Regions from separate parts of the Halalkalibacter oceani genome, predicted to be linked through region 2. Evidence: riboswitches for the same ligand, from Rfam matches in the RefSeq annotation. Region 2 holds a riboswitch; each other region holds the start of a gene.
The links. Region 2 has a riboswitch for cobalamin ahead of ABMB67_RS02945 (ABC transporter substrate-binding protein). Riboswitches for the same ligand answer to the same signal wherever they lie in the genome.
Positions count from the first base shown of each region.

Region 1 (9,801 bases), on a different contig from region 2:
AGCACGGTTACCAATGCATCGCGCTGCCGGTCAGAAAATGGATGCTGCAGTTGACTGTCTGGGTCAATCGTTAACGTCACACGTTGCTCCAAAGCCTGATTCAGCTTTCCGAGTAAAATCCCGCTTATCATCGGATCGGGCACCTTTTTCATCAAAAAATGAATCCAGTTCTGCTGAAGTGTGCTCTCACGCCTAATAAAATCAACCGCCTCCTGCTGCTTATCGAGCTGAATTAAACCGAGAATCGTAAACATCTTATTGGAAAATTCATGTGTCTGGGCACGCAGCGCCTCCGCATATTGCTTCACTCTTGTCAGCTCCTGTGAAAGCTGCTCCAACTCAGTTTTATTCCGAAAAGTCGACACGGCACCGATCAAATTCTGCTGGTAATAAATCGGCAGCCGATTGACTAACACGATATGTTTGCCGACAAGCATCTCCTTATCATACTGGCTTTCTCCCGTCTGCAGCACTTCATGCAGACGCGAGTTCGGCAGGACGTCCAAAATCGGTTTTCCGATAAACGGATTCGGCTCCTGGGCCTTTGCCCCGAGAAGACGCTGAGCCGCTGTATTCATTAAAGTAATCAACCCATAGCGATTAACGGCAATAATTGCTTCATGAGTCGACTGTAAAATCGTCTCCTTTTGTAAGAAAAGATGCGAAATTTCCTCCGGCTCCAACCCAAAGAGCAGCCTCTTAATATAACGGGCGATGAGAACAGCCCCGACGATACCGACGCTCACAAGGGCAACTAAGACATACCAGAGCTTGCGATGATAATTCATGACAATCGTCTGGACATCCTGCGTTAGAAATCCGACACTGACTACCCCAATCACCCCACCATCGGTATCGCGCACCGGCACCTTACCGCGAATCGAACGCCCGAGCGATCCGATAGCCTCCGAAACATAGGATTCACCTAACAGCAGCGCCCTCTCATTGTCTCCTCCGACCATTTGCTCTCCAAGCCGCTCAGGCTGCGGATGAGCATAACGAATCTCCTCCCTATTGCCGACTACAATAAATTGCGCCCCCGTCGCCGCCCGAATCGGTTCCACAAGCGGATGAATGACCGCAGCAGGATCGTCCAGCTCGTACGCTTGCCGCAATTCAGGGATCCGCGCGACGCTTTCGGCTACGGCAAGCGCCCTTTCGCCTACTTCATGTTTAAGAGTATCCGAGAAAAAGGCATGGAGAAACAGCCCCATAATCGCAAACATGCTAATAATCAGCAGCCCGATGATCAACGTCATTTTCATTTGCAGCTTCAATTTCACGTTAGGGTTGCCAATGTACTTAAGATAGTCACCCTCTTTTATCGTCAGCATTTTCGCCCCGGCTCCTTTTCCCTTTCTTGTTCCATCTCGTATTGTTTCATATTGCCAACAATAAAATAAGTCTGGCGACATGGTTTTTCAACCTGTTTGCCAGACTTATTTTCCTACAATTCATCAAAGCCGTTATCGCTTGATACTTTGGCATATTGCCGTGATTTTTGCTCAAAGAAGTCGCTTTTGGCGGCATTGACGTCTTCATAGGCTTTAATCCATCTCATCGTATTCGTCCGGTATTCCGGGTAAATCGCTTCATAGCCGAGCTGTTTGATCCGTTTATTTGCCATAAACTTTAAATAGGCTTCCATTTCCCCGGGATCGATGCCGTCGATCCGGTCGCCGATAATATAGCGGAACCAGTTCATCTCCAGCTCGGTCGCTCTGTGAAAAGCACGCTCGACAAACTGCTTCATCTCCGCTGAATCAAGCTCTGGATTTTCACGAAGCAGCTCTTTATAGAGATTCGTAAAAAAGTAGACATGGAGCTGCTCATCCCGGTTAATATAATTAATCATCGTCGATGTCGAGACCATCTTTTGATGGCGGGCGAGGTTATAAAAGAAGGCAAACCCTGAATAGAAATTCAGCCCTTCGAGAATTACATCATAGACAATCGATTTCGCCAGCGTTTCGGCGCTTGGACGCTCAGTAAAATCCTCATAGCCATCGACGATAAATTCATTTCGTTCCCGCAGCACGGTATCATGCTTCCAATATTCATAGATTTCATCCTGAACCGCCTTCGGCACGAGGCTTGACAGCACATAGGAATAGCTTTGGTTATGAACGACTTCCTGGAAGGACAGAACGCTCATCAGCGCCGCCATGCTTGAATCGGTTAAATAGTCGGCCACCCGCAGCGTGTAATCGGTTTGGATGCTGTCAAGAAAAGCGAGCAAGCCGATAATTTTTTTGAACGCCTCCTGCTCGTGCTCCGTCAGCGAGGTGAACTGCTTGGCATCATGGGTCATATTGATCTCGAACGGCGTCCAGAAATTGGCGAGCATATTTTTGTACAGTGGATAAGCCCATGAGTAACGGACATCATCCCAGTTCAGCACGTTCGAGCTTTTGCCGTTGATCAGCGCGGTCGAGGCATTCGGTGCCTCGACATCGTATAGCTTTCTTTTTTCCATCATCATCGATTCTCCCCTTTGTTCCAATTTAGCTGGAGCAGCTCTCACAATCCTCGACCGTCACCGAGGTCGAACGGACATAATAGGTCGTCTTCAACCCTTCCTGCCAGGCGAGCAGGTGAAGCTCAAGCAGCTCTTTTGCTTTCACCGTATTCGGCACATACAGATTAAAGGAAATCCCTTGATCGACATGACGCTGACGCCGTCCGTTCTGGCGGATGCTCCATTTTTGGTCGATCAGGTGAGCCTGCTTATAGAGCCAGGTCGTTTCCGCCGTCAAATCCGGTGCCACGACAGGGATTCGGTAATTTTTCTTTTCTTCAACATAAAACTTCGCAAAAATCGGATCAATCGAAGCAGTCGAGCCGGCAATGAGCGAGGTCGTCGCATTTGGCGCGACCGCCATCATATAGCCGTTACGCACGCCGTACTCTGCCACATCCTGCCGCAGCTCATTCCATTTTCCCGACGTGTAGTCCCTCTTCGCAAAATAGTCCCCCGTATGCCAGTCGGAGCCGGAAAACGCCGGATAGGCGCCCTTTTCCTTTGCCAACAGCAATGAGGCTTTCACGGTGTAATAATGAATTTGCTCATAAATCTCATCCGCATAGGCGACGGCTTCCTCGCTTTCCCAGCGAATTCCTTTCTTCGCCAGCAAATGATGCCAGCCGAACGTCCCCAGTCCGACCGCGCGGTATTTTTCATTCGTCAACTGCGCCTGTTTCACCTCAATCTGATTGAGGTCAATCACATTATCGAGCATCCGCACCTGAATCGTAATTAACCGTTCGAGCACATCATCTTCCACGGCATTGGCGAGCGAAATCGAGGACAGATTGCAGACGACAAAATCACCCGGCGTTTTCGTCGTAATGATTTTCCCGTCCTCCGTATGCTCTTCTTCAATGATCGTCGGGCTCATATTTTGCATAATTTCCGTACAAAGATTCGAGCCGTAGATCATGCCACGGTGCCGGTTCGGATTCATCCGGTTCACCGTATCGCGGTAAAACATAAACGGACTGCCCGTCTCAAGCTGCGAGAGCATGATCCGCTTCATGATCTCAATCGCCGGCACTTCCACGCGCGAAAGCGCCTCTTCCTCCAGACAGCGGCGGTAACGGTCGCGGAAGCTTCCCTCACCCTTTTTCTCGTCATAGCTGTCCTCCAGCGAAAAGCCCATCACCTGCCGTACTTCATGCGGGTCAAACAACGCCCAATTCTCACGCTTTTCTACCGCCTCCATAAATAAATCAGGAACGGAAACAGCGGTGAACAAGTCATGCGTCCGCTGTCGTTCATCACCGTTGTTCAGCTTCGCATCAAGAAAGGAAAAAATATCGCGGTGCCACACATCCAAATAAACGGCAATCGCCCCCTGGCGCTGGCCAAGCTGGTCAACGCTGACCGCGACGTTGTTCAATTGCTTCATCCATGGCAGCACACCGGAGGAGACTCCTTTAAAGCCGCGGATCGAAGACCCTTTTGCCCGGATTTTGCCAAGGTAGATTCCAAGTCCACCGCCATTTTTGCTGACGGTCGCCGCATCGGTGCAGCTGTCGAAAATCGCTCGAAGATCATCCTCGACCGTATCAATAAAGCAGCTTGATAATTGCCCTCCCTTCTTTCCGGCGTTCGCCAATGTCGGCGTTGCCGTCGTCATATATAAATGAGAGAGCGCCCAATAGCTTTCCTTCACCAGCTCAAGGCGACGTTCGCGCGGTTCCTTGACCATCAGCAGCATTGCGATCACCATGAAGCGCTCCTGCGGCAGCTCCTGAAGCGTTCCATCATAGCTTCTCGTCAAATAACGGTCAGCCAATGTCTTAATTCCAATGTATGTAAAGCGCTGATCCTGAGAAAGGTCCAGCACGCCGGCCAGCTCAGCGAGTTCCTGTGACGAATAGCTCGCCAGCCGCTCATCGTACAGGCCGTCCGCGATTAATCGACCGACCTGGGCCGGGAATGTCGAAGCCCATTGCTCCACTGCTGTGCCACGCAAGCCTGTGACTTGCTCATAAATCGAGTACAGATAGCATTGCGCCGCGACATATGTCCAATCCGGCTCATCAACATCGAGATGATTCAACGCTTCAAGCGCCCGCTTTTCCCAGGAAATGTCTTTATCCATTTTCTCCAGCCACTCGGCGATCGGTAAATCGCTAAATCGACTGATTAGCTCGTCTATCCCATATCGTTCCACTGTTCCTGCTTTGCTCATCTTCCATCACTCCTTCAAAAATTTCGAGGCCATCGAATTCCATCAAAAAACGCCCTTTCTCGGGCTGAGAAAGGGCGTAAAACGGCAGATTGAGAGTGTAATGTTCAGCTTTAGGCATGGAATATCCTTGAACATTCCACCGCTTTAAAAGCTGTGCCGTCTCACTTCTCAGTCCCCGAAGATAGCTGACTTTGGAAAAAGTGGCAGGTCTCCTGACTCGTGCTTCGTCCTACAATGAGCCTTCCCATACAAGAGCGATCTACCTGCTTGCACAGTGGTTTTCTCATTTCGTCACACTTACAGTTGCGGGGACAGTTCTGGATTTTCACCAGATTCCCTATTAAGCCGTATATGGCGCCATTTATCCACATCAATATATAGTTGTCATCCTCGCGACCAATCACGATATATTGTATATAGTAATGGATTTCTGTCTGAGTTGCAAGATTTGTTTTTGAAGAATGATAGGAAAGGATGAGGGCAGGGTCAGCCAACTTGCTCCAGAACATCTTTCAGACTGCCTGATCCCACCGAGGACAAATGCTGTGAAAAATATCCCTCAACCCGGCCTTCATAAAGGAAAACAGCCTGCTTGCAAGCTGCTAAGTCATCAGGTTTTACAAAGCAGGGAAGCTTCCCACCGACAGAAATTCCGCCTCTCTGCAATACCGTCGCAACAAATTCCGAGCAGAAAAAAGCATACGGCCGCTTGATTTCCTTCGCAAACAAAACGCCAAAAAGTCCGAGGAAGTTATACGTATAGCTTGTCTGCTGCGTCTCGATTTCCCGGACGTAGGACAGCATTTTTTGATAGCTTTCCTCCGTTACAGAGCAGCGATAAATCGCGCAATACGCTTCTCCGAAAAAACGGTCTCTCATATTCTCCTTTACAAATCCACCGATGAAAGGATTATTCATTCGTTTCCGTCCAAAGCTGCAGGTCATCTCCAGTTCTTTGTCAAAAGACAGGGACGCATGGTTCAAGCGCTTTTTTGTAAACAACCTGATCATCCTTGTAAAAACCGTTCCGGTATCGGTAAGTATAATATAAACATCCATCCTCTCGCCTCCATCTTCTGACGCAGCTAAAGCAGCATCTTTCTTTATAGATCATCCTATAAATTTGAAGATGGAAAAACGCTCCGAGGTTGCAAATCCTATCCGTCTTAAGGCTGATTATTTGCACACGATTAGGGCTCCCTTTGCCCGCCCTCTCTTCCTCATCCCTCAGCTTCAATCACAACCGCTGTCCCGTAGGCGATAATTTCTGCAGCTGCACTCATCAATGTAGCCGACTGCAGTCTCATGCCGACAACCGCATTGGCTCCTTTCGCTTCAGCCTCTTCGACCATCCGATGGATCGCCAGCTTTCTCGCTTCCGCCATCATGTCAGAATATCCCTTTATTTCTCCGCCGACAATTCCTTTTAAAGCCGCTGTAATATCCCGTCCAATATGCTTCGTCTGGATCGTGCTTCCTTTGACATAGCCCTTTACCTCTGTTATTTCATAGCCGGCCACCTGCTCAGTAGTCACTATCATCCTAATCGATTTCCTCCTTTTTTTCGATGCGCCTTTCTCTGATGAGAATCAGCAGCAAGACGACCAATGAAATCACGTAAATGTTTGGTTATCCGTAATATAGAATTTTTACTAACTAACTTCTAGGAAAGACTGAAATAAGACACTTACAAAACAAGACCCTGTGAAAGCCTTGTTGATCTATTTTTGATAGTACTGGATTCCCAATTCACAATTGCTTTGTTCGGAATAAAATACCGATCTTTTCATCTGTAATGTTCAACAGCCAGTTTCCCTTCTTATGTTGTATAGACTTATGGTTGGTGGAGTGACCTTTAACCGGCGGGCTACCCCACTAGAGTCAATCCAGTAAGTACATTGGTCAGCAATGAGTACCAACGAGAGATATCATGAAAGCGATCGGTCATATGCAAGAGAGTACAACGGAAATTTATTTGCAGAGTTAAGTTAAAAAGAGCCAGCAACAATGGATAGAAACTTTTCCTGATATTTGAACTATTCCACCTTACTTTCTTGCGAAATTTGAAGATGGAGATTCCAAAGAACACTAGCGCAACCGATAGTTATGGATTAGGCTATCCCCTAGAAGTCTTATCGCTTCATTTTTAAGATTCTTTTGAAGCGATTGCATAGGGAGTCGTCTGTCGGGAAAAGCTAAAGACTAAAAATATGAATGCTTATAGCCAACTTTACACACTCATATCCCCCATCTCTACACCAAGCTGCTCGCCCAATCCCTGCAGAACAAGAGCATTCTCATGCAGCTGGAAGTTGGAGACATTCCGCATCACCTTAAACACCGCTTCCAGGTAAGATTCCAACATTACCCCCAATGAACCCGCCGGAAACTGCATCTGTACAGCCTCTTCTGTGTTATTGATTTCAAGGGTGATATAAGGTTTCTTTCCCTCTGCCAAATGTGCTATCAATTCATTCATCATCTCTTTCGAAAGAAAGAAATTTTCCTCCGCGACGCCGTCTTCCAACGTTATCTTCTTAAACGCAGATGGATCGACATGGAGGTTTATTCCACCGTCTGGGTTGAAGCTTAGTTCAATCGTTAAAGAAGGTGAAGAAAAGTCGTCAGCACTGCTGTCTGATGAATCATTACGGCCTGTGTTCCCGGTACCAGAAGGTGTATACAATTGGAACCGATTGGAATGGGTCTCAACCGTATTGCCTGCCCGATCCTCGCTTGAATGTGCAAATACCAATCACCATCTACACCACTTTTTGTCAATATCTCTCCATCTACAAATGAAGTCCAGCCTGATGTAGGGGCTGTTGTATTGGGTGACCATAAATACCTTATAGATGTTGGGTCTTGACCACTAGCATCATCCGACACATTCACTGCTGTCCGTGCCGATGCTGACCCTCTCTCCGTTCCATTTGTACCAAAAGTAACTGTCGGTTCAGATTTGTCAATGTGAATCGCAATGGATGAGTCAAGTGTATTGCCCGCTTTGTCGGTGACCGCAAACACTAGCATATGCTCCCCTTCAGCACTTATAGTAATCGGATCTCCATTTTGATAGGCTTGAGGGGCTCCACCATTCAATGTATAGGTGATATGGTCAATGCCACTTACACCTGTCTTCGCATCGATGCTTGCCGTCACACTCAAGTTTGTCCAGTCGCCGCTCGTGTACCAGCTCAAGTGTTGGGGTGAGCTTTAATCCACTTGAGCTGACCTTAACGATACGTTGCACAGTTGTTTCGTTGCCTGCGATATCCATGGCTTTCAACACAAGCGAATAGGAACCGTCCTCCTTCAGTTTGATCGGTGAGTCATACGGACTCCAGGTGACGCCACCATCCAATGAGTATACGAAGGAAAAAATCCCTGAATCATCATACACAATCGCCGTGACTGTCACTTCCTGGTTTGACCAAGTGTCAGCCACATAAGTTTGGCCGTAGGCCCTCTTCATCCCGATATCAATGGTCGGCGAAATGCCATCGATCATTATTCCGCTTGTATCGCTCACAGGCAGTTGCAGCGAAGCATCCATCCCGTTAGCAAGGATGCGAGCAAGCTCCGGGAGTATGATCGCTCCAACCTCAATGCCACTCGAATCACTTATCCCCTCTTCGATCACATACTCAAATTGAAGCTGATTCGTTTCCGGCTGTGTTGTATAGCTTGCCAAATAAGTATTTCCGTCGATCAAAACCGGCAAAGTCGGGGTGCCGTCCACCGTAACAGGCGTGTCATAGACTGCAGTAAACTTCAATGTATCCCCAATCCCATACTTCCCATCTGGTATGACCAGTTCAGTTATTTTCGAGGGTACCTTGATGGTTACTTCATATCTACCCACAAATTCTGTCTGATTCGAATAAACGTCCAGCGCAAAGAGATTGTCTCCCGCACCGACTTTTTTCGTAACCGACCCTTCCATCTTCTCCCCATTGATCCAAACCTCTGCGGCAGAATGAACAGGAGGCGCATCAAAGACCACCTCTTCGACTGCCTGATCAAAGGTCACCGTATACGAATGGTTCCCTTGGTCAAACGCTGCATCCCACATCGCAGTTGCAGTTCCTTGGGCATCCTCTATCGTTAAAGCAGACAAGTGATTGGCGGTAAAGTCTGCAATTAGCCGGGGATAAGACTCCCCATCGATCATCGTCCAAGTATCAGCAAAATCCAGATGTCCATAAGTGGATTGTCTTTTCATCTCAGCCGCAATCTCCAAACGGACAACTTGATCCTTTATACTATGATCGCTACTAAATTGATAAGCTCCTACATTCACTCCGGAGGTTTCCTTATTCCAGTAAGAGAAAGATACCTACCCTACATTCACAGCTAACGCAGCAGCGATATCACCTGCCGTAACTCCTCCACCAGCATAATAATGGGAAGCGTTGCCCCAGTTGTAACCAATCAAGCCTCCCGCTTTATCTGTGCCATTAGTATTCCCTGTCGCATAAACGTTTGATACTTCCACTTTGTTGTTATAACCAATTAGCCCCCTACCATTACGCCTTCAACCTCCCCTGTCGCGTATGCAAAGGAAACAGGTATATTATTTAAACCGATTAATCCACCTGCATCTCCGTCTGACGTCACATCACCTGTCGCATAAACATATGAAACAGAACCATCATTATTATTGCCGATCAACCCGCCTGCATCTCCATCTGACGCCACGTCTCCTGTAGCATAGCTGTATGAAACATTTTCTCTATTACTTCCTATTAATCCACCAACATAGTGACTTCCCGTCACATTTGCCGCAGACTGGGAGATAGTCACTTCTCCTCCTGATTCATTATAGCCAATCAGTCCACCGACATCTTGAAACTCGCTGTGAATCGTCCCAGAAGTATTTACATTCTCGATCTTGCCTTCATTCATGCCAACCAAACCACCTACATTGCGCTGATCAGCTCCAGTTTTGATAGTTACGTTCGTTACGCCTACATTTTTGCTCTTGCTTTCCGAAGTTGTAGCCGAAAATAAACCAACTTTTCTATTCTATACGTAGTGATAGAAAGGTTCGTTATTTCATACCCTTGGCCGTCAAAAATACCGGAGAACCGTTCATCCGTGA
Region 1 is NZ_JBEPKD010000032.1:9,680-19,480, reverse strand. It holds gene ABMB67_RS21220 (ATP-binding protein) at 1-1,334, opposite strand, end outside; gene ABMB67_RS21215 (ribonucleotide-diphosphate reductase subunit beta) at 1,448-2,482, opposite strand; gene ABMB67_RS21210 (ribonucleoside-diphosphate reductase subunit alpha) at 2,505-4,697, opposite strand; cobalamin riboswitch at 4,883-5,073, opposite strand; gene ABMB67_RS21205 (hypothetical protein) at 5,184-5,756, opposite strand; gene ABMB67_RS21200 (YbjQ family protein) at 5,918-6,238, opposite strand; gene ABMB67_RS21195 (hypothetical protein) at 6,928-7,452, opposite strand; partial or broken gene ABMB67_RS23485 (hypothetical protein) at 7,752-7,859, opposite strand; gene ABMB67_RS21190 (OmpL47-type beta-barrel domain-containing protein) at 7,816-8,871, opposite strand; gene ABMB67_RS21185 (hypothetical protein) at 9,037-9,195, opposite strand; gene ABMB67_RS21180 (GLUG motif-containing protein) at 9,213-9,650, opposite strand; gene ABMB67_RS21175 (hypothetical protein) at 9,668-9,801, opposite strand, start outside.
Region 1: linked by a shared signal. The riboswitch ahead of ABMB67_RS21210 (ribonucleoside-diphosphate reductase subunit alpha) and the one ahead of ABMB67_RS02945 (ABC transporter substrate-binding protein) in region 2 are both predicted to bind cobalamin.

Region 2 (9,801 bases):
AGAAGGAACAGTTTATTGAGTATGAGATGCAAGGGCGGAGCTGGACGATCTTGATGACGCCGCTCTATGATGATCATGATATTCGCGGGGCGGTCGCCGTCTTTCGCGACATGACAGAGGAGCGCCGTCATGATAAGCTGCGTAAAGATTTTATTGCCAATGTCTCTCATGAGCTGCGCACGCCGATTTCAATGCTGCAAGGCTACAGTGAAGCGATCATTGACGATATCGCCGGTTCCGATGAGGAAAAGAAAGAAATTGCGAAAATAATTTATGAGGAATCGCTGCGGATGGGCCGGCTTGTCAATGAACTGCTTGATTTGGCGCGGATGGAAGCGGGACATGTCGAGCTGAAGATTGAGCCGACCGAGGTGCAGCCGTTTGTCGAACGGATCGTCCGCAAGTTCCAGGGACTGGCCCGGGAGCAGGATGTTGTGCTGGAGTTGGAAACGGCCGATGTGACGACGATTATGTGCGATCCTGACCGGATTGAACAGGTGCTGACCAATCTGCTTCATAATGCGATCCGCCACACAGAAAAAGGCGGTAACGTCACCTTGATTGTCCGTCAGTTTGCGGAGGGATTAAAGGTCGATGTCCAGGACAATGGTTCAGGCATCCCGGAGGCCGATCTTCCTTACGTGTTTGAACGTTTCTACAAGGCGGATAAAGCAAGAACGAGAGGGCGAAGCGGCACAGGACTTGGTCTGGCGATCGCTAAAAACATTATCGAGGCCCATCAAGGCCAGATTTCGGTTCACAGCAAGGTGAATGAAGGGACGACATTCTCTTTCTTTATTCCGACGAAGGAGCAGAATGAATAAAGTGAAAGTAGGGGTGTGGCAAAGGAGAAAATAATCCTTTTGCCGCACCCTCTTTGTTCAGGCGAGCAACGCGCGAAGCCGTTATTCTTCTTCGAGTTACGAAAAAGGAAGGTTTTAATGGCCTCCTTATGGGAGAAGCTGCTGAAAAAGTACGACTTATACTTTTTTAGCAGCTCTTTCGTAATGAGCGTAGCCGTTGCCTGATTTGAAAAGCCTTGCTACGAGTGGGTTTCTCGAAGCAAGGCGCGCAACGCGCGGAGCCATTACTCTTCTTCGAGTTACGAAAAAGGAAGTTTTTCAGTGGCCTCCTTATGGGATGAGGTTTTCATAAATGGTGAGCCAGCGCTTTTTCGTAATATCGTCTGTGAGAGAAAGATAGTGAAACAATGTCGACAAGCTTTTTCCATCCATGTTTTTCATGAAGGCCAGCATCAGCTGTTCATCATTTGTATGCTGCAGGAAGTGGACAAGTTCGTACCTCACTTCAATCAACTCCTTCTCATCTAGTCGAAAGCATTTTGGCACGGGCTGCTTTTGCGGCCTTCACCATGTTTGTCAGAGCGGCGACCGTTTCGGCTTCTGTGCGCGTTTTTAAGCCGCAGTCAGGATTGACCCAGAACAGTGATGGTGGGAGAACGGCGAGGGCGCGCTCAATCAGCGCCAGCATTTCGCCTACTTCGGGTATTTGCGGGCTGTGAATATCGTAGACGCCAAGGCCGATTCCTTTGTCATACACGTTATGTTCAAAAGCAGAAATTAATTCCGCATGGCTGCGCGATGTCTCAATCGAGATCACGTCAGCATCAAGCGCGTCGATCGCCTCGATGATGTCGGCGAAATCGCTGTAGCACATATGGGTATGAATTTGTGTCGTGTCGGCAATCGCCGATGTGCTTCGGCGGAACGCTTCGACCGCCCAGTGCAAGTAGTCATTCCGCTTCGCTTTTTTGAGCGGAAGCCCTTCGCGCAATGCCGGTTCATCGACCTGAATCATCGTAATACCGGCTTGCTCCAATGCCTGGACCTCTTGCAGCAGCGCCGCGGCAATTTGAAAAGCGACCTCCTGCTTCGGGATGTCATTTCGAACAAATGACCAGTTCAAAATCGTCACCGGACCTGTCAGCATTCCTTTCACCGGAGCAGAGGTGAGCGACTGCGCATAGACGGTTTCCTCGACAGTCATTGGTCCCGTGTACGCGACATTGCCGTAAATGATCGGCGGCTTGACGCAGCGTGATCCGTACGATTGCACCCAGCCGTTTTTAGAAAACGTAAATCCGGCAAGCTTCTCCCCGAAAAATTCAACCATATCATTGCGCTCGAACTCACCGTGAACGAATACGTCGAGGCCGATCTCTTCCTGAATCGCAATCCATTTTTGAATTTCGGCCTGAATCCGGGCCTGATAGTCGGCAGTTGAACATTCATTCTTTCGCCATTGGGCTCGGATGTTGCGAATTTCCTTTGTCTGCGGGAAACTGCCAATCGTCGTTGTCGGCAGCAGTGGCAGCTGCCATTTCTGTTGCTGCAGCTCATATCTCGTTTGAAAGGAGCTTGTTCGTTTCGCGCGGACGGCATCGGGCTCCTGCTTTTTACGCCAATCAGAGCGAATGAGCTCGTCGTAGCTTTGCTGGTGAGCTGCGATTTTTTCCTTGCTCGCTGCCCCGCTGATAACGTCCTTTAACAAGGTCAGCTCGTCAAGCTTTTCATCGCAAAAGGCGAGAGAGGCCTTAATCGTTGGGTCGAGCTCTGTTTCTTGGCGGACGCTGACCGGGACGTGCAGCAAGCTTGACGAAGGCTGGATCATCTGGCGTTCGAATGGGATGATGTCGCTCAGCTGTTTGAGCAGGTCCACGCTTTTTTCGAGGTCGCTGCGCCAAATGTTGCGGCCGTCAATTACACCGGCGGCAAGAATTTTGTCCGCCGGAAAGCCGTACGCCTGAATCGCGGCCAAATTGGCTTCGCGGCCGTCGACGAAATCAAGGCCGAATCCGGCGACCGGCAACGCAATCAGCTCTTGATAATGAGTGACAGCTTCAAAATACGATTGCAAAATGAGAGCAAGCTCAGGCACATGTTGCGCGATTTCTTTATAGGTCGCAGTAAAGAGCGCCATCTCTTCTTTTGTAATATCGAGGACGAGAGCCGGCTCATCGATTTGAACGATTGTCGCCCCGGCTGCGGCCAGCTCCTGCAGCATTTGCTGATAAACAGGGATAAAGCGCTGCAGGAGAGAGGCGAACTGTTCCGGCTGATAGCCCTTAGCCAATGTGACAAACGTGAATGGGCCGAGAATGACCGGCTTCGTATGAAGGCCGAGCTCGCGCTTCGCCTCTAAAAAGTCACGCAGCGGCTTGTTATCAACGAGCTTTGGGGCGCACTGTTCCAATTCCGGTACGATGTAATGGTAGTTCGTATCAAACCATTTCGTCATTTCGCAAGCTTGTGCTCCTTTTTCGCCTCTCGCCATCGCAAAGTAAGTCGACAGCGGCACGGGTCCGCCGTCATAGGCGAATCTTTCTGGGACAAGGCCAAACATCGCTGCTGTATCGAGCACGTGATCATAATAAGAAAAGTCGCCTGTCGGCACGAGGTCAATTCCTTTCTCGCTTTGCGCCTGTAAATGCTCGAGACGTCGGGATTTCATTTGCGCATGAAATTCTTTTTCTGTAATTGTGTTCGCCCAGAAGGCTTCGAGCGTACGCTTCCATTCGCGGCTTTTTCCGATCCGCGGGTATCCTAAATTACTTGTTTTCATCAATCAAACCTCCTACATTCATCGTTCATACAAACAAAAAAGGATATTATTACCAGGTAAAAGGTAATAATATCCACAATTCAGTCGTTATATCGTGAACACCTCCCTATCTCCCGTAGGTAAAAACAGTGCTGTTAAAGCTGGCAGGTCTCCTGGCTCTAGTATCATCATCATCGTGGTCTTCCCGGCCGTTGGCCAGTGACGTGATCACGATAACTCCTCTATTACAGTGGCGGGACCGCTCCGGATTCAACACCGGATTCCCTTTTAAACTTCGATAAAATCAAAGTACCAGCTTCCAACATATGAAATTGGTACTCACTTTACCGCAGAACTGTACGAATTGTCAATCTTTAATTTGTGGTTTAAAAAGAGAATCGAAAAAAACTGCGAGCCTGTCCATTTTCATGTATAATGGAATTACTTATTTGAAATTGAATAGCAATCGTAAAGGTCGTCCAGGCCAGCCTGGATGATAATAGGGAAGTTGGTGAAAGTCCAACACGGTCCCGCCACTGTAAATGCTAGATTTCTTTAGAAGCCCACTGTCTGAAGCTGTAGATGGGAAGGGGAAGAAATTGTCATGCATAAGTCAGGAGACCTGCCTTTACGAATGTGTGAAACCTTCGAGGAAAAGGGGAAGCAATAATGATCTGGCTTATCATTCAAATGAAAAGCCTGGTCGCGTTATTGACTGTCCCGGCACTCCTCTTTATAGAGGAGTGTTTTTCTATGATAAGGGAAGAGAAAAAAGGAGTGGAAGAGTGTGAACAGAACGAAATGGATCGCTGTCACGATCGTAATGCTGCTGTGGACTGTTGTCCTGGCGGGTTGTGGCGGACAGCCCGAGGAACAGCCGGTCGAACCGGTGGAAACAGAAACGGAACAGACTGCCGAGGGGGAGCAGGAAAGCGAATCCGGCTATCCTAAAACCATTATAGATGCGTTAGAAAATGAAGTGGTGCTCGAAGAACAGCCAGAGCGCATCGTTTCCCTTGTGCCGAGCATTACGGAAACGATTTTTGCCTTAGGAAAAGGGGAAACGGTCGTCGGACGAACAGAGTGGGACAATTATCCAGAGGAAGTGTTGGAGGTTGAGAGCGTCGGTGATATGAATTTTGACGTGGAAAAGGTGATCGCGCTTGGGCCTGATCTTGTGCTTTCCCACGCTTCAAATGCCCACAGCTCCGAAGAAGGACTGAATCAGCTTCGCAACGCGGGTATTCCCGTTGTCGTTGTTTATGATGCAGCTTCGATTGACATGGTCTATGAAACGATCCGGATGATTGGCGAGGCAGTTGACGCCGGAGAAGAAGCCGAAACAGTAATCGCTGATATGCAGGCCAAGTTTGCCGAAGTGGAAGAAAAAGCGAGTACAATCGCCGAAGAAGAGCGGCGCAAAGTCTGGGTCGAAGTGTCGCCCGCGCCTGAGTTGTACACGACTGGCAAAGGAACCTTTCTTGATGAGATGTTAACGGTCGTCAATGCGATCAATGCCGCCGGTGAGCAAGAGGGCTGGATTCCGTATACGGAAGAAGAAGCGGTCGCTTTCCAGCCTGATGTCATCGTCACGACGTACGGCTATTATGTCGACAATGCCGCCGAGCAGATTAAAGAGCGCCCGGCCTGGCAGGATGTTCCTGCGGTTGTCAATGATCGCATCTATGATTTAGTTTCAGATGAGGTGACACGTTCAGGTCCGCGTCTGGCAGAAGGAGTCGAGGGTCTTGCGAAAGCAGTTTATCCAGAGGTATTTGGCGAATAATCTTGTTATAGCTTATGCTTCTGTCGTGCTCTTTTGTATCGGAGCACTTATCGTCAGCATCAGTTGGGGAAGCGTCCGGCTTCCCTTTCTCACTGTTGTGCAAATCATTTTACAGGAAGTGTTTTCTCTACAGGTGGAGCAGACAATTGATCCGATGTTTATCAATATCGTGATGGAAATCCGTTTTCCGCGCGCTTTGCTGGCCATGCTCGTTGGCGCCAGTCTCGCCCTCGCCGGCTCGGCCTTTCAAGGCTTTTTGAAGAATCCGCTCGCTGACCCTTATACGCTCGGCGTATCGTCAGGATCAGCGGTCGGTGCGGTCGCTGTGCTGTTTTTTTCATTTTCGCTTCCGTTAATCGGCCGTTTTACGTTGCCGTTGGTTAGCGTGCTGGCCGGCTTTGCGACGCTGTTTCTCGTCATGCTGTTCGCGAGGCTTGTTCAGCGTTCGATGGCGACGGAAACGATTATTTTGGCCGGGATTATTTTCAGTTCGTTTTTAGGTGCGTTTATTTCCTTGATGATCGCTTTGACCGGCGAGGAGCTGCGTCATATTATCAGCTGGCTGATGGGAAGCGTGGCGATGAGAGGCTGGAGCTATATTTGGCTGATGCTGCCATTTTTTCTAACCGGCTTTTTGTTGCTGTTTTTCTGCCGCAAGGAATTGAATGCGCTCGCCTTCGGAGAGGAAACGGCGCGGCAGCTCGGTGTGAATATTGCCGTCAGAAGAGTGATCATACTCCTTGGGGCGACGACGCTGACGGGTGGAGCAGTCGCTGTTTCCGGCACGATCGGCTTTGTCGGGTTAGTGATCCCCCATTTGACACGCTTGCTTTGGGGACCTGATCATCGCCACTTATTGCCGCTGTCAATGTTTGTCGGCGCTGGCTTTCTCGCGCTGACCGATCTGGTCGCGCGGACGATTATCGCGCCAACGGAGCTGCCGATCGGTGTCATTACCGCGATTGTCGGCGCCCCGGTATTTGCTGCTATTTTGCTGAGACAGCGCAGATTACAAGCGTGAATAGAAAGGAAGACGACGATGATTACTTGTGAGGATCTCACTGTACAATATGGGACGAAGGATGTCGTCCGCTCGCTTACGTTTACGGTGAACAAAGGTGAAGTATTCGGCATTATCGGGCCGAACGGAAGTGGAAAAACGAGCCTGCTGAAAGCGATCAATGGCGGTTTGCCTGCAGCTGACGGACGGATTGAGATCGATGGCAAACCACTGGCGGCTTACAGCTCAAAGGAACTGGCAAAAAAGATGGCCGTTTTGCCGCAGCAGGCGGAAACCGCTTTTTCGTATTCTGTTTCCGAGGTCGTCGCTTTAGGGCGCTATCCGTATCAAAAAGGCTGGTTGCAACGGACGACGAAGCAGGATGAAGAGGTGATCAGGGCTGCAATGAAGCAAACGGATACGTGGAGGTTCCGCGACACGCCGCTTCAGCAGTTGAGCGGCGGCGAACGGCAGCGGGTGCTGTTGGCACGGGCTCTCGCGCAGGAACCGGATATACTTCTGCTTGATGAGCCGACCAACCATCTTGACCTTTCCCATCAAATGCAGCTGCTCGACGCCTTGCATGAGTGGACGGAAACACGTCAATTAACCGTCGTCACAGTGCTCCATGATTTGAATATGGCCAGCCTTTACTGCGATCGGATATTGCTTTTGGAAGAGGGGGAAATGGTCGCGCTCGATTCACCGCATAAAGTGTTGAAAGAAGACCAGCTGGCGAACGTCTATCAAACAACGCTCATGCGCAAGGAACATCCCTCTGTCCCGCGGCCGTTAATTACGCTTATTCCCGACAATGGGGAGCAGGCGCCAGCTTCCGCGCTTGACGCTCTTACGATTGAACATACAGACAAGTGGATCAAAATGACGAGCGTGACGAAATGGAAAACATTGTCGTCCGCTGTACTTGGCGCCGGCTTCCGCTGGCATCATACATTTGTGAACCGCCATGTTGACAAAGATTATCACGCTGTTGATCCGGAGGAGGAGTACCGCGCATTTTTGACGGAGCATGGCTTAGATGACGAGGATACACTGGCGATGATGACCGCGGCGCGCTTAGAGGATGCCTCGATTCTCCGCTCGGAGAAGCAAAGTCCTGCGCTGCTTGTGATGATCAGTGCCGGCACGTCCAATGCGGTCGATGCTTCACGCGCCCATCGTCTTCCTGATTACGCAAAAACGGTCGGAACGATCAATATATGGGTATTTATCGATGGCGAACTTCCGGAGGCCGCCTATGTTCAGGCGCTGATGACCGCAACCGAGGCGAAAGCGAAGGCGCTGCATGATGAGGAGATCCGTGACGGGAGCAGCGGCACGATCGCGACTGGCACCTCAACCGACAGCGTAATGATTGCTTCCTCGCAGGCCGGAGAAATGTTTCCGTACGCCGGCACGATCACCCCGTTAGGAAAAGAGCTCGCCCGGCTCGTTTATGAAGGGATGCGGCAGACACTCCAGCGCTACAAGCGCCGCCTCGGTGACAGACGATGACGTTCCATCTGTTAGCGCTTGTGCTGGCGGTGCTGATTGATCGCCTCGTCGGCGACCCGCGGCAGCTGCCTCATCCGGTTGTCGGCTTCGGAAAGCTGATTTCAATCGGAGAGCGCCGGCTGAACCGCGGCAAGGCGCGAAAGCAAAAAGGCTTGCTGATGCTCGTCGCTGTCCTGTCAGTTGTTGTTTTCGTATCCGCTCTGCTCGTCTGGAGCGCGTATTGGCTTCATCCGGTCGCCGGACTTCTTGTGGAGGCGTGGCTCATTTCAACGACGATTGCCGAAAAGGGGCTAAAGCAGGCGGCGGATGAGGTGCGGAAGCCGCTCGAGGCTCATCATTTGGAGGAAGCCCGTCTCCGGCTTTCCTATATTGTCGGCCGCGATACAGATAAATTGGATGAAGCCGAGATCACCCGGGCGACGGTCGAAACGGTAGCGGAAAATACAAGCGATGGCATTACCGCTCCGCTCTTTTTCGCCTGGATAGGCGGAGCGCCGCTTGCTCTGCTGTACCGCGCGGTCAACACATGTGATTCGATGGTCGGCTATCAAAATGAACGGTACCGCGATTTCGGCTGGGCTTCGGCCAAATTTGACGATCTGCTCAATTGGCTGCCAAGCCGGCTGACGGCGCTCGTGATGATTATCGCCAACCGGCCACAGCTGCAGCGCTCGACGCGGCAATGCTGGGCGGTTGTCCGGCGCGATGCGCGCAAGCATCCGAGTCCGAACAGCGGCTGGGGCGAGGCGGCGGTCGCCGCGCTACTCGGCATTCAGCTCGGCGGAACAAATACATATCAGGGGCTCGTTTCAAACCGGGCCAAAATCGGAGACGCGCTCGTGCGGCTCCGTGTTGTCCATATTGAAGGGGCAACGCAAATTATGAGCAGAACCGTGACTTTGTTTACGCTGCTTCTGCTCGGATGCGGAGGTGTGATCATTGTCCTTACCTAATCATGGAGCAAATCCAAAGCAGTTTGCTGAAGCGCTTGCCATCAAACTGCCGGAACAAGCCGAAGACTTCAGTGTCAATACGAATCCATATGGGCCGCCCGAATCTGTTCTCTCCTTGCTCGCTTCCGGGCTCGGGGAAACAGCTTCTGCTTACCCCGATCCGCGCGGGACAGCTTTAACACATGCTGTCGCCGTGGCAAATGATCTTCAGCCGGAAAATGTGCTGCTTGGCAATGGGGCGGCGGAGCTGATCTTTCTGCTGGCTGCTCATTTTCGCGGCAAACGGGTCGGGATCATTGAGCCGGCTTTCTCGGAATACCGCGACGCGTGCGAAGCATATGAGTGCGAGGTTGAATCGATCGTGTTGCCGGCGCCGTGGGAGCTGCGGCTTGAGCTGATTCGTCCGCTGCTGCCGGCCGTCGATCTGCTCTTTTTATGCAGTCCGAATAATCCGACAGGAATCAGCTACAGCCGTCACGCGATCGTTGAACTGCTTCAAGCCGCTGAGGATCACGATGTTTATCTCGTCGTTGATCAGGCGTTTTACGATTTTTGTCTGGAAGACGTCCATTTGCAACATTTGCTTGCCGATCATCCGCGGCTTATTTTGCTGCGCTCATTGACAAAAATGTATGCGATTGCCGGTCTGCGGCTTGGCTACCTTTTAGCTCAGCCGGAGCTGGTGCAGGCGATCGCGAGGCGTCAGCCGCCATGGAGCGTCAACGGATTTGCGCAAATTGCCGGAATGCAGGCCTTGCAGGAGCAAAGCTTCGTAAAGCAAACAGTAGCGATGATCGCAGAGGAGCGTGAGCGGGTCAGCACGGAGCTGGAACGGTTATCCTTCGTCGTTTCTCCTTCAACCGTCAATTTCTATTTACTGTCCGAACGAAAAAAGCAGGACATGAAGCCGCTGCTGCTTTTTCTCGCCGAAAAAGGCGTCATCGCCCGCCATACGTATAATTTTAACGGGCTGGACGGACGTTATA
Region 2 is NZ_JBEPKD010000001.1:585,200-595,000, reverse strand. It holds gene ABMB67_RS02960 (ATP-binding protein) at 1-824, shown strand, start outside; gene ABMB67_RS02955 (hypothetical protein) at 1,134-1,307, opposite strand; gene metE (5-methyltetrahydropteroyltriglutamate--homocysteine S-methyltransferase) at 1,324-3,582, opposite strand; cobalamin riboswitch at 3,708-3,893, opposite strand; cobalamin riboswitch at 4,017-4,205, shown strand; gene ABMB67_RS02945 (ABC transporter substrate-binding protein) at 4,385-5,347, shown strand; gene ABMB67_RS02940 (FecCD family ABC transporter permease) at 5,310-6,368, shown strand; gene ABMB67_RS02935 (heme ABC transporter ATP-binding protein) at 6,387-7,862, shown strand; gene cbiB (adenosylcobinamide-phosphate synthase CbiB) at 7,859-8,815, shown strand; gene cobD (threonine-phosphate decarboxylase CobD) at 8,802-9,801, shown strand, end outside.

Region 3 (9,801 bases), on a different contig from region 2:
TTTGAACAATTTTTGCTCGTTAAAAATAGCGACTTCCTATTTTTTAATTCGATGGCTTTCTCCATTTAACTGAACAACCTCAGAACGATGGAAGAGGCGATTCCTTATTGTCCCCCAGCTTTCCGTCCATCCGAGAAACAGCAAATATTCAGCACCCTTTTTCGTAATGGCTCCGCTCATTACGAAAAAGCTGCTGAAAAAGTGAAAATCGTCCTTTTTCAGCAGCTTCATTTGATCATGGTTTCTCACTTTCTCTTTAGCCCCCAAACCATCTTGATTGTACGAAGAATAGCTTAACGGATTGGGTTCATGATCAAGCAGAAACTGTCAAATCTAGTCTAGCAGTTACACCGTCCTCACCACCCGATCAGTCAAGCTCAAGCTCCACATTGGCTAAAATGTCGCTTCTCAGTTCTTGCAAATCAGGATTTTGTTCAACCGCCCGCTTTTCTTCTTCATCGTGTTGGCTTAAATCAAATTTCCCCTCGTGGGCGGAGGCGATACCGTATTGCCCCCAGCTTTCCGTCCATCCGAGGAACAGCAAATACTCAGCGCCCTTTTTCATGCCGGTATAGTCGCCGTAATAGATTTCAGTAACGCCTGGCGCCCATCCGTTATCGACAATATAATATGGTTCACGTATCGTGATCGTAGAACCTTCCAAACTTTCGTCACCCTTGATCACTTTTTGTATGAAAATATCGCTCAAATGGTGGCTGCTGGGGGTAGGTAATCCATCTTCATAGTAAACGACGTTTTCCGGCTCACCATTCAGGACGGCGACGACCGCTAAATCGCTGCCTTCCAGTCGTTCTTCGTAATTCTCAAATGTTTCCATCATGCCGAATTGTAGCGGAGCCGTTTTAACGACTGTCGCATCGGCGACCACGTAAACCGTCGCTGCGAGTAGAGCAACAATTGCTGAAATTATGATTGTTTTTTTCCTGTTCATCTCTATGACTCCTTTATGAGGAATGGCTTCTAGTATTTTTGGAATTGGAAAAAGAATCCTACTCTCATTATCTTTTTAAAAGCTGTGTTGTCAATGAGAAAATGTCCTTCTCCACTAGTTGAAATCGCCGATTATCCGGTTTATCACAGTGAATCTCTCGTAAGCTGTGAAACAAGGAATGCAGGAAAAAATAGTTGACTTCTATCAGATTGTTACGTACTGTAAAAGAAACATGAAATTGCATATGTTTGGGAAAAGGTGAAAGTCATCGTTGACTTTCTAAAAGGGAAGTTCGGTGAAAAGCCGACGCGGTCCCGCCACTGTAAAAGGAGTGCTGTATGCACGAGCCACTGTCCATCGGACGGGAAGGAGCAGCAGCGTAAGACCTTGAGCCAGGAGACCTGCCTTTTCCAACGACACTGATTGACCTACGGGAGATGGGGAGGTGTTAGAGCAGGAGACGACAGTGCTGTCTCTGCTGGATTCCTTTTCAGATGATGATAAAAAAGGACTAGCCTCTAACCCTTTTGCGGGTGGAGGCTTTTTTTATTGCCCCGCTTTCCCCGAAGGTCAAAAAGGAGGACATCCGATGGGAGCGAAAGGAAAGCTTTTATTGATCGGCTTCGGGCCGGGCCACGAGCAGCATATGACAGGCCGGGCGAGGGAAGCGATCGCTGAAAGTGATTCAATTATCGGCTACAACACGTACGTGGATTTGGTTAAACCGTTGCTGACGGATCAAGCGATTATCCGGACCGGAATGACGGAGGAAGTGAGCCGGGCACAGGAAGCCGTGCGTCAGGCGGAAGAGGGAAAGACGGTTGCGGTTATTTCAAGCGGGGATGCCGGCGTCTACGGCATGGCCGGTCTCGTCTATGAGGTGTTAATTGAAAAAGGCTGGACGGAGCAGGATGGGGTCGAGGTTGAAATTATTCCCGGGATTTCGGCGATTAACTCCTGCGCCTCGCTGCTCGGCGCGCCGATCATGCATGATGCCTGCACGATCAGCCTCAGTGACCATCTGACGCCATGGGAGCTGATTAAAGCCAGACTTGACGCCGCCGGCAAGGCTGATTTTGTGATTGCGCTCTACAATCCGAAAAGCGGGCGGCGGACGAGACAGATTGAAGAGGCGCAGCGGATTTTGCTGCAATACCGTTCTGCCGAGACGCCTGTTGGACTTGTCAAAAGCGCCTATCGCGAGCGTCAGCATATCGTGATGACAACGCTCGGCGAGATGCTTGAGCATGAGATCGGGATGCTGACGACGGTCATCATCGGCAATGGATCGACGTTTATGTACGACGGCAAGATGATCACGCCGCGCGGCTATCAGAAAAAATATACGCTTGGAGAAGCGAAGCAGGCTCTGCGGCCGCATCAGCGCTTAAAGCCGGAGCACGAGCCGTGGGCGCTTCATCAAGGTGAAGAGGAAGTTGAACCGGCTTCATCTTCGCTTCAAGAGCTTGCCGAGGAAGCAGGACCCGAACCGGCGCGGGGATCGCTGCGCGAGCTGGCAGAAGAAGCGCTTTCGCTCCTGCACGGCGAGGAAAGCAGCGGGAAAGGCGACGTTGAGCCGGCGCCGGAAAGTCTGTTCAGGCAGGAGACGGTGTTTGAATTTGCGCTCTCGCCAGGTCTTGCCAACAAAAAATTCAGTGCGGCGCAAATGCAGCTGATTGGCGAGGTAGTTGGCGATAAAGGCGAGATTGAATATACGCCCGATCATCAAATGAAGGTGACGATGAAAACGGGGGACGCGGCACAGGTGACGGCCGAGCTTGAGCGGGAGGGGCTGCTGCTGCATCCAGTCGGCGATGTTGTCACGATCAAGGCGTGTGACTTTTGTGACGGTGACAAGGGCGAATCATTGCCGCAGCTTGATGAGATCTTTCGCTCAATTGGCGGCGAGCCCGTGCCGAAGCGGCTGACGATCGGCTTCAACGGCTGCGGAATGGCGTGCTACGGCGCGCCGACGAACGATATCGGCATCATCTACCGCAAAAAAGCATTTGATTTGTTTTTAGGGGCGAAAACGACAGGGAGAAACGCCCATGTCGGCCAGCTCGTCGCCGAAGGAATGAGCAAGGAGCAGCTCGTCGCAACAGTCGTCAAGGTTGTCCGCGATTTCCAGCAGCGCGGCATGCCGAATGAACGGTTTCACAAGTTTTTTAAACGGGTCCAGGTCGTTGCCGGTTATCAGTACCGTGACGTGCCGGAGCCGATCGCCGTTGACAATGTGTGCGGCGATTAACAAAAGGAGGAGAAAAGATGGAAGCTGTATTATTTATCGGCCATGGGAGCCGAAAGCCGGAGGGAAACGAGCAGCTGCTGGAGTTCGTCAATGGGATGAAGCACCAGGTCAAGGCTGATATTGTCGAAACCTGTTTTCTGGAATTTGCCGAGCCGTCGATTGCCGCTGGAATTGAAGCGTGCGTGAAGCAGGGGGCGACGAAGGTCGCGCTCGTGCCGATGATGTTCTTCTCGGCCGGGCATGCGAAAATCCACATTCCGGCGGACATGGACAAGGCGCGGCAGAAGTTTCCGCTCGTCTCTTTTACATATGGCCGGCCGATCGGGTCGCATCCGGGCGTGATTGATATTTTAGCCGACAGGTTGAAAGAAGCCGGCTGGCAGGCGAAGGAAGGGAGCAGCCTCGTAATCGTCGGACGCGGAAGCAGTGACGGTGATGCGAACAGTGAGCTGTACAAAATTTCGCGCCTGCTTAGTGAACGGCTGAATATGACCGATGTCCAGCTGTCGTTTATCGGCGTCACTTCACCGACGGTGGAACAAGCTGTCGAACGCTCTTTAAAGCTCGGCGCAAGCTCGGTTTGCCTGCTTCCTTACTTCTTTTTCAGCGGCGTGCTGATGGACCGGATGGAGGAGAAGCTTGACGGCTTCAAGCGAAGCTATCCGGACGCATCGTTTCTGATGACGAAGTTTTTTGGCTTCCATCCGCTGCTGGCGACGATTTTCAAGGAAAGAGCCGAGGAAGCATTACAAGGATTGGCCGCGTTAAACTGCGATAACTGTCAGTACCGTTTATTCGCGAAGGAGCATCTTGAGCTTGACCACAACCACGATCATCATCACCACCATCATCATTAAAACGTATTTGCTTTCATAGGTGGATGCGGGTCTTGCAAAACAAATCTGCAAAAGAGAGGTGAAAGCGGATGATCTTTATTATGGCCGGAACGAGTGATGCGCGCGAAGTGGCCATCGCCTTAAAGGATGCGGGCTATCCGTTATTGGCGAGCGTCGTGACGGAGAGCGGGGCGGCAAGCATCAGCGAGGCCGGAATTCCGGTGCGCGTCGGCCGCCTGACGATCGCGGAAATGACGGCGCTTTTGCAGGAAAAGCACATTTCTCTCCTTGTCGATGCGACCCATCCTTTTGCCGAGGAGGCTTCAAAAAATGCGCACGCGGCCGCGGAACAGGCAGGCATTCCTTATGTCCGGTTTGAGCGGCAGGCGAGCAAGATTGCCGAGGATGAGCGGATCAGCTTCGTTGCGGACTACGCCGAGGCAGCTGAGCTTGCGAGTCAGCATAAAGGGGTCGTTATGCTGACGACCGGCAGCAAGACGCTCGCTGTCTTTGCGGACAAGCTGCTCGGGCTGCCTGACCTGCGGATGATCGCGCGGATGCTGCCGCGCAAGGACAATATGGAGCGCTGTGAACAACTGGGCATTGAGCAAAAAAACATCGTCGCGATGCAGGGTCCTTTTTCAAAGGAGCTTAACAAGGCGCTTTATCGCCAGTTCGGCGTCACCCTCGTCATCACGAAGGAAAGCGGCAAGGTCGGCTCGGTCGATGAGAAGCTGGAAGCCGCCAGGGAGCTTGGCTTGGAGGTGATCGTTATCGAGCGACCGAAGCAGGATGTCCACGATCTCGTTCATACGAAGGAAGATGTTGTAGCAACAGTCACTAAGCTGATGGAGGGAAAATAAATGGATTTCAAAACAGAATTTAAACCGTTGACCGTACAACCGCAGGAGATTGAAGGAAAGAGCTTTCAGATGATTACCGAGGAGCTTGGCGAGCATTCCTTTACCGACGAGCAATACCCCGTCGTCCAGCGGGTGATCCACGCCTCGGCCGATTTCGAGCTTGGGCGAAGCGTGCTCTTTCATCCTGACGCAGTACGCGCCGGCGTGGCGGCGATCCGTTCTGGCTGCAAGGTAATCGCCGATGTGCAAATGATTCAAAGCGGCATCAGCAAGCCGCGGATCGAAAAGTTTGGCGGAAGCGTTCACGTTCATATTTCCGATCCCGATGTGATCGAGGAAGCGAAGCGGCTCAACACGACGAGAGCAATCGTGGCGACGCGCAAGGCGGTCAAGCTGGCGGAGGGCGGCATTTTCGCAATTGGAAACGCGCCGACCGCGCTGCTTGAATTGATTCGCCTTGTGAAAAACGGGGAAGCAAAGCCGGCGCTGATCGTCGGAATGCCGGTCGGCTTTGTCTCGGCGGCCGAATCGAAGGAGGAGCTGGCGAAGCTTGATCTGCCGTTTATTACGAACGTTGGCAGAAAAGGCGGCAGTCCGGTAACCGTGGCCGCGATCAACGCGATTTCCTTAATGGCGGAGCAGCAAGGCTGAAAAGATGGCAAGCGGGCAAAAGGAAACAAAGCAGCTGCGGCATGGCTATACGACAGGCTCCAACGCAACGGCGGCGACGAAGGCGGCGCTTCTTAGTTTGATTACGCAAAAAGCGGTTAACGAAGCGACGATCAAGCTGCCGAACAAAGAAATTGTCACCTTTCAAATGGAGTCTGTTCAATTTACCGAGCAGTATGCCGAGGCGGCGATCATTAAAGATGGCGGCGACGATCCCGATGCGACACACGGTGCGCGAATCGTGTCGCGTGTCGCCTGGGAGAGCGCGCCTGGCATTAAGCTTGATGGCGGCGTCGGCGTCGGCCGGGTAACGAAGCCGGGGCTACCGGTGGCGGTCGGGGAAGCGGCGATTAACCCTGTGCCGCGCCGGATGCTGTTTGAGGTTGCAGAGGACGTGCTGGAGGAGACCGGCGTCGAGCGGGGCATTTCGATCATCATTTCCGTGCCGGATGGAGAGGAAATCGCCAAGAAAACGTTAAACAGCCGGCTCGGCATTATCGGCGGCATTTCGATTCTCGGTACGAGGGGAACGGTCGTGCCGTTTTCGACTTCGGCGTTTCGCGCAAGCATCGCCCAGGCGCTGCAGGTCGCCAAAGAAAGCGGCTGCGAGCATGTCATCTGCTCGACGGGCGGACGGAGTGAAAAATATGCGATGGAGCTTTTCCCGGATGCCCCGGAAGAAGCGTTTATCGAAATGGGTGATTTTGTCGGCTTTACGTTAAAGCAGTGCAAGGCGAAACGGATGAAGCAGGTGACCCTCGTCGGGATGATGGGGAAATTTTCAAAAGTAGCCCAGGGCGTGATGATGGTCCATTCGAAAAGCGCTCCGGTCAGCTTTGAATTTCTCGCCAAGGTCGCCGTGGAAAGTGGAGTCCCGCCGGAGCTTCAGCAGGAGATTTTGCAGGCGAATACCGCCTCTCAGGTCGGGACGATGCTCGATGAGGCAGGCTATGCTGACTTCTTTCAGCGCTTGTGCCGCTATGCATCAGAGGCCGGGTTGCAGGAAGTGAACGGCGGGCTGACGATTGAAACGATTTTGTTGACGATGAAAAATGAGCTATTAGGAAGGGAGGCGGTGAGATGGCCGCGACAATGAAGGTCATTGGCATGAGTGAGCAGGGCCCGGCTGCCTGGCCGGCGCTCTATCAGCAATGGGTAGACGAAAGCGAGCGGCTCGTCGGCGGCGAGCGCCAGCTGGCGTTCTTTCCCGGTTATCAGGGGGAGAAAATTGGACTGAAAGGCGGTTTGAAGGCGACGGTTGAACGCCTGCTCGAAACCGACAAAAAAACGGTCATTCTCGCTTCAGGTGATCCGCTTTTTTACGGGATTGGCGGCTATTTGGCGAAGAAAGTACCGAAGATTGAACTTTATCCGGCGCTTAGCTCGATTCAGGCCGGTTTTGCAAAAATGCAGGAAAGTTGGCATGATGCGACGTTTCTTAGCGTACACGGACGGGCGATGAAAGGACTGGCGCAAAAAATCGACGGGCAGAAGAAGGTTTGTCTGCTGACGGATGAAACGAACAGCCCGGCAGCAATCGCCGCCTATTTGCTCGACTATGGCATGAGCGAATACAAAGCGTTCGTAGCGGAGGCGCTCGGTGGCGCTAATGAGAAAACAGGCTGGTTTGAGCTGGACGAGCTTACGCGCTACGAAGCGCATCCGCTCAATCTTGTGATCCTGAAGCAGACCGGAAAGGCGCCTTCGTTCCCGCTCGGGATCGATGATCATCTTTTCAGCCAGCGCAAGCCGGATAAAGGCTTGATTACAAAAAAAGAAGTGCGCACGCTCAGCATCGCCGCGCTGAAGCTGACGAAAACGAGCACTGTCTGGGATATCGGCGCATGTACAGGCTCGGTCGCGATCGAAGCGGCGCGGATTGCGACAGAAGGGCAAGTGTTTGCGATTGAGAAAAACGAGACCGATCTGGCCAATTGCTATGAAAATATGAAAACATTTCGCACCGATTTTACCGTTGTTCATGGCAAAGCGCCGGCGCAGCTTGACAGCTGGCCCGATCCGGATGCCGTCTTTATCGGCGGGACGGGAGGAGAGCTGCCGGAAATTATTAGAACCTGTGCGGAACGGTTAAAAGCGGGAGGCCGGATTGTGCTGAACGCCGTGACGGTCGAAACGCTGGCGACAGCACAGACCGCTTTCAAGGAGGCAGGACTTGCGCTTGAGATGACACTTGCCCAGCTGTCCCGGAGCAAGCCGATTTTACATATGACAAGATTTGATGCGTTAAATCCGATTTATATTCTGACAGCAACGAAGGAGGAGACAGATGGCAACAGGTGAAGTGTACGGTGTCGGTGTCGGCCCTGGCGATCCGGAGCTAATTACGTTAAAAGCGTATCGGATGCTGCAGGAGGCTGATGTTGTCGCTTATCCGAAGAAAAGAAAGGGCAGTAAAAGCTACGCCCATCAAATTATTGAAGCGTTTGTCGACATGAACAAAAAAGAGATGCTCGGCCTCGTCTTTCCGATGACGAAGGATCAGGCTGTGCTGACGGAGCAATGGCAGCAAATTACCGCTGAGATTTATGCCCATGTGTCCGTCGGTAAAACCGTCGCTTTCGTGACAGAGGGCGATCCGATGCTTTACAGTACATTTATTCATTTGCAGCGGACGATGAAGGCGACCTATCCTGAGGTGCCGATCAAGTCGATTCCCGGCATTTCCTCGGTCAATGGCGTGGCGTCACAGCTTGGCATTCCACTGGCGGACGGCGATGACTGGATGGCGGTTATTCCGGCAACCGAAGATCGCCAGCAGATGAAAAAGGCGCTGCTGGACCATGACGGGCTTGTCTTTATCAAGGTCGCCAAGGTGCTGCCGATGATGATCGAGCTGCTCGAGGAGCTTGACCTCGTACAGGATGCGGCGGTCGCAACGAAGGTCACTTCGTCCGAGGAATACATTTGGCGTGATGTGACGGAATTAAAAACCGCAGAGCTGGAATATTTAACGCTGATGCTCGTGCGCAAAGGATGTGGCGTTCATGCTTGAAGCGAAAGTGTATATCGTCGGCGCCGGGCCCGGTGATCCCGACTTAATTACCGTGAAGGGTCAGAAGATTTTGCAGGAGGCTGATGTCCTGCTGTACACCGACTCGCTCGTCAACCCGGCGCTGATGGAGCAGGCAAAGCCGGAAGCAGCTGTAATCAAGACGGCCGGGATGCATTTGGAGGAAATCATCGAAATCATCGTCGCGGAAGTGGAAAAGGGGCACAGTGTCGCGCGCGTCCATACCGGCGATCCGGCCGTCTACGGTGCGATTTTTGAGCAGATGACCTACTTGAAGGAGCGCGGCATCGGCTATGAGATCATTCCCGGTGTCAGCTCGGTCTTCGCCTCGGCTGCCGCGGCCGGTATTGAGCTGACTATACCGGAGCTGACGCAATCCGTCATATTGACGCGGGCGGAAGGACGGACACCGATGCCGGAAGGAGAGCAGCTGATCGACCTCGCCAAGCATCAATGCTCGCTCGCCCTGTTTTTAAGCGCGACGTTGATGAAAAAAGTCGTGCGCGAATGCTTGGCTGCCGGCTGGAAGGAATCCGACGCCGTCGTCGTTGTCTACAAGGCGACATGGCCTGATCAGAAAATTGTCCGGGCGACGCTCGGCACGGTGGATGAGGAGATGCGCAAAGCCGGCATCCGCAAGCAGGCAATGGTGATCATCAGCAAGGCCGCGGATCAAGCATTGCTCGAACAGCGTGGCAAATACGAATCAAAGCTCTATGACAAAACATTTACGCACGGCTTTCGGAAAGGGGAGCCAGCCAATGGATAAGATCGCTTTTGTCGCCATCACGAAGCATGGCACCGAACTGATTCGCCAGCTTTGGCAAAAGCGTCCGGATGCCGACCTGTACTATATGACGAAGCATGCTTACGGGGATGAGGAAGAAAAGGGCTTTCAGCTGTTTGAAGGCTCGGTCAAGCTTCAGCTGCCGCGGCTGTTTGCCGAATATGACGGACTCGTGATCGTGATCTCGCTCGGTGCCGTCATCCGGATGATCGCTCCGATTTTGAAAGGAAAGAAAGTCGATCCGGCTGTCGTCGTCGTCGATGATCGTGGTCAATTTGTGATCAGCGCGCTATCCGGCCATGTCGGCGGAGCGAATGAGCTGACGAAGGAGATTGCCGGACTGCTTGGCGCGATCCCGGTTATTACGACGGCTTCCGATGTCCAAAAAACAATTCCGGTCGACATTTTCGGG
Region 3 is NZ_JBEPKD010000017.1:56,324-66,124, forward strand. It holds gene ABMB67_RS16510 (hypothetical protein) at 37-249, opposite strand; gene ABMB67_RS16515 (hypothetical protein) at 368-952, opposite strand; cobalamin riboswitch at 1,192-1,375, shown strand; gene cobJ (precorrin-3B C(17)-methyltransferase) at 1,542-3,203, shown strand; gene ABMB67_RS16525 (sirohydrochlorin chelatase) at 3,221-4,060, shown strand; gene cobK (precorrin-6A reductase) at 4,129-4,902, shown strand; gene ABMB67_RS16535 (precorrin-8X methylmutase) at 4,903-5,553, shown strand; gene ABMB67_RS16540 (cobalt-precorrin-5B (C(1))-methyltransferase) at 5,558-6,667, shown strand; gene cbiE (precorrin-6y C5,15-methyltransferase (decarboxylating) subunit CbiE) at 6,652-7,872, shown strand; gene cobI (precorrin-2 C(20)-methyltransferase) at 7,859-8,584, shown strand; gene cobM (precorrin-4 C(11)-methyltransferase) at 8,577-9,371, shown strand; gene ABMB67_RS16560 (cobalt-precorrin 5A hydrolase) at 9,364-9,801, shown strand, end outside.
Region 3: linked by a shared signal. The riboswitch ahead of cobJ (precorrin-3B C(17)-methyltransferase) and the one ahead of ABMB67_RS02945 (ABC transporter substrate-binding protein) in region 2 are both predicted to bind cobalamin.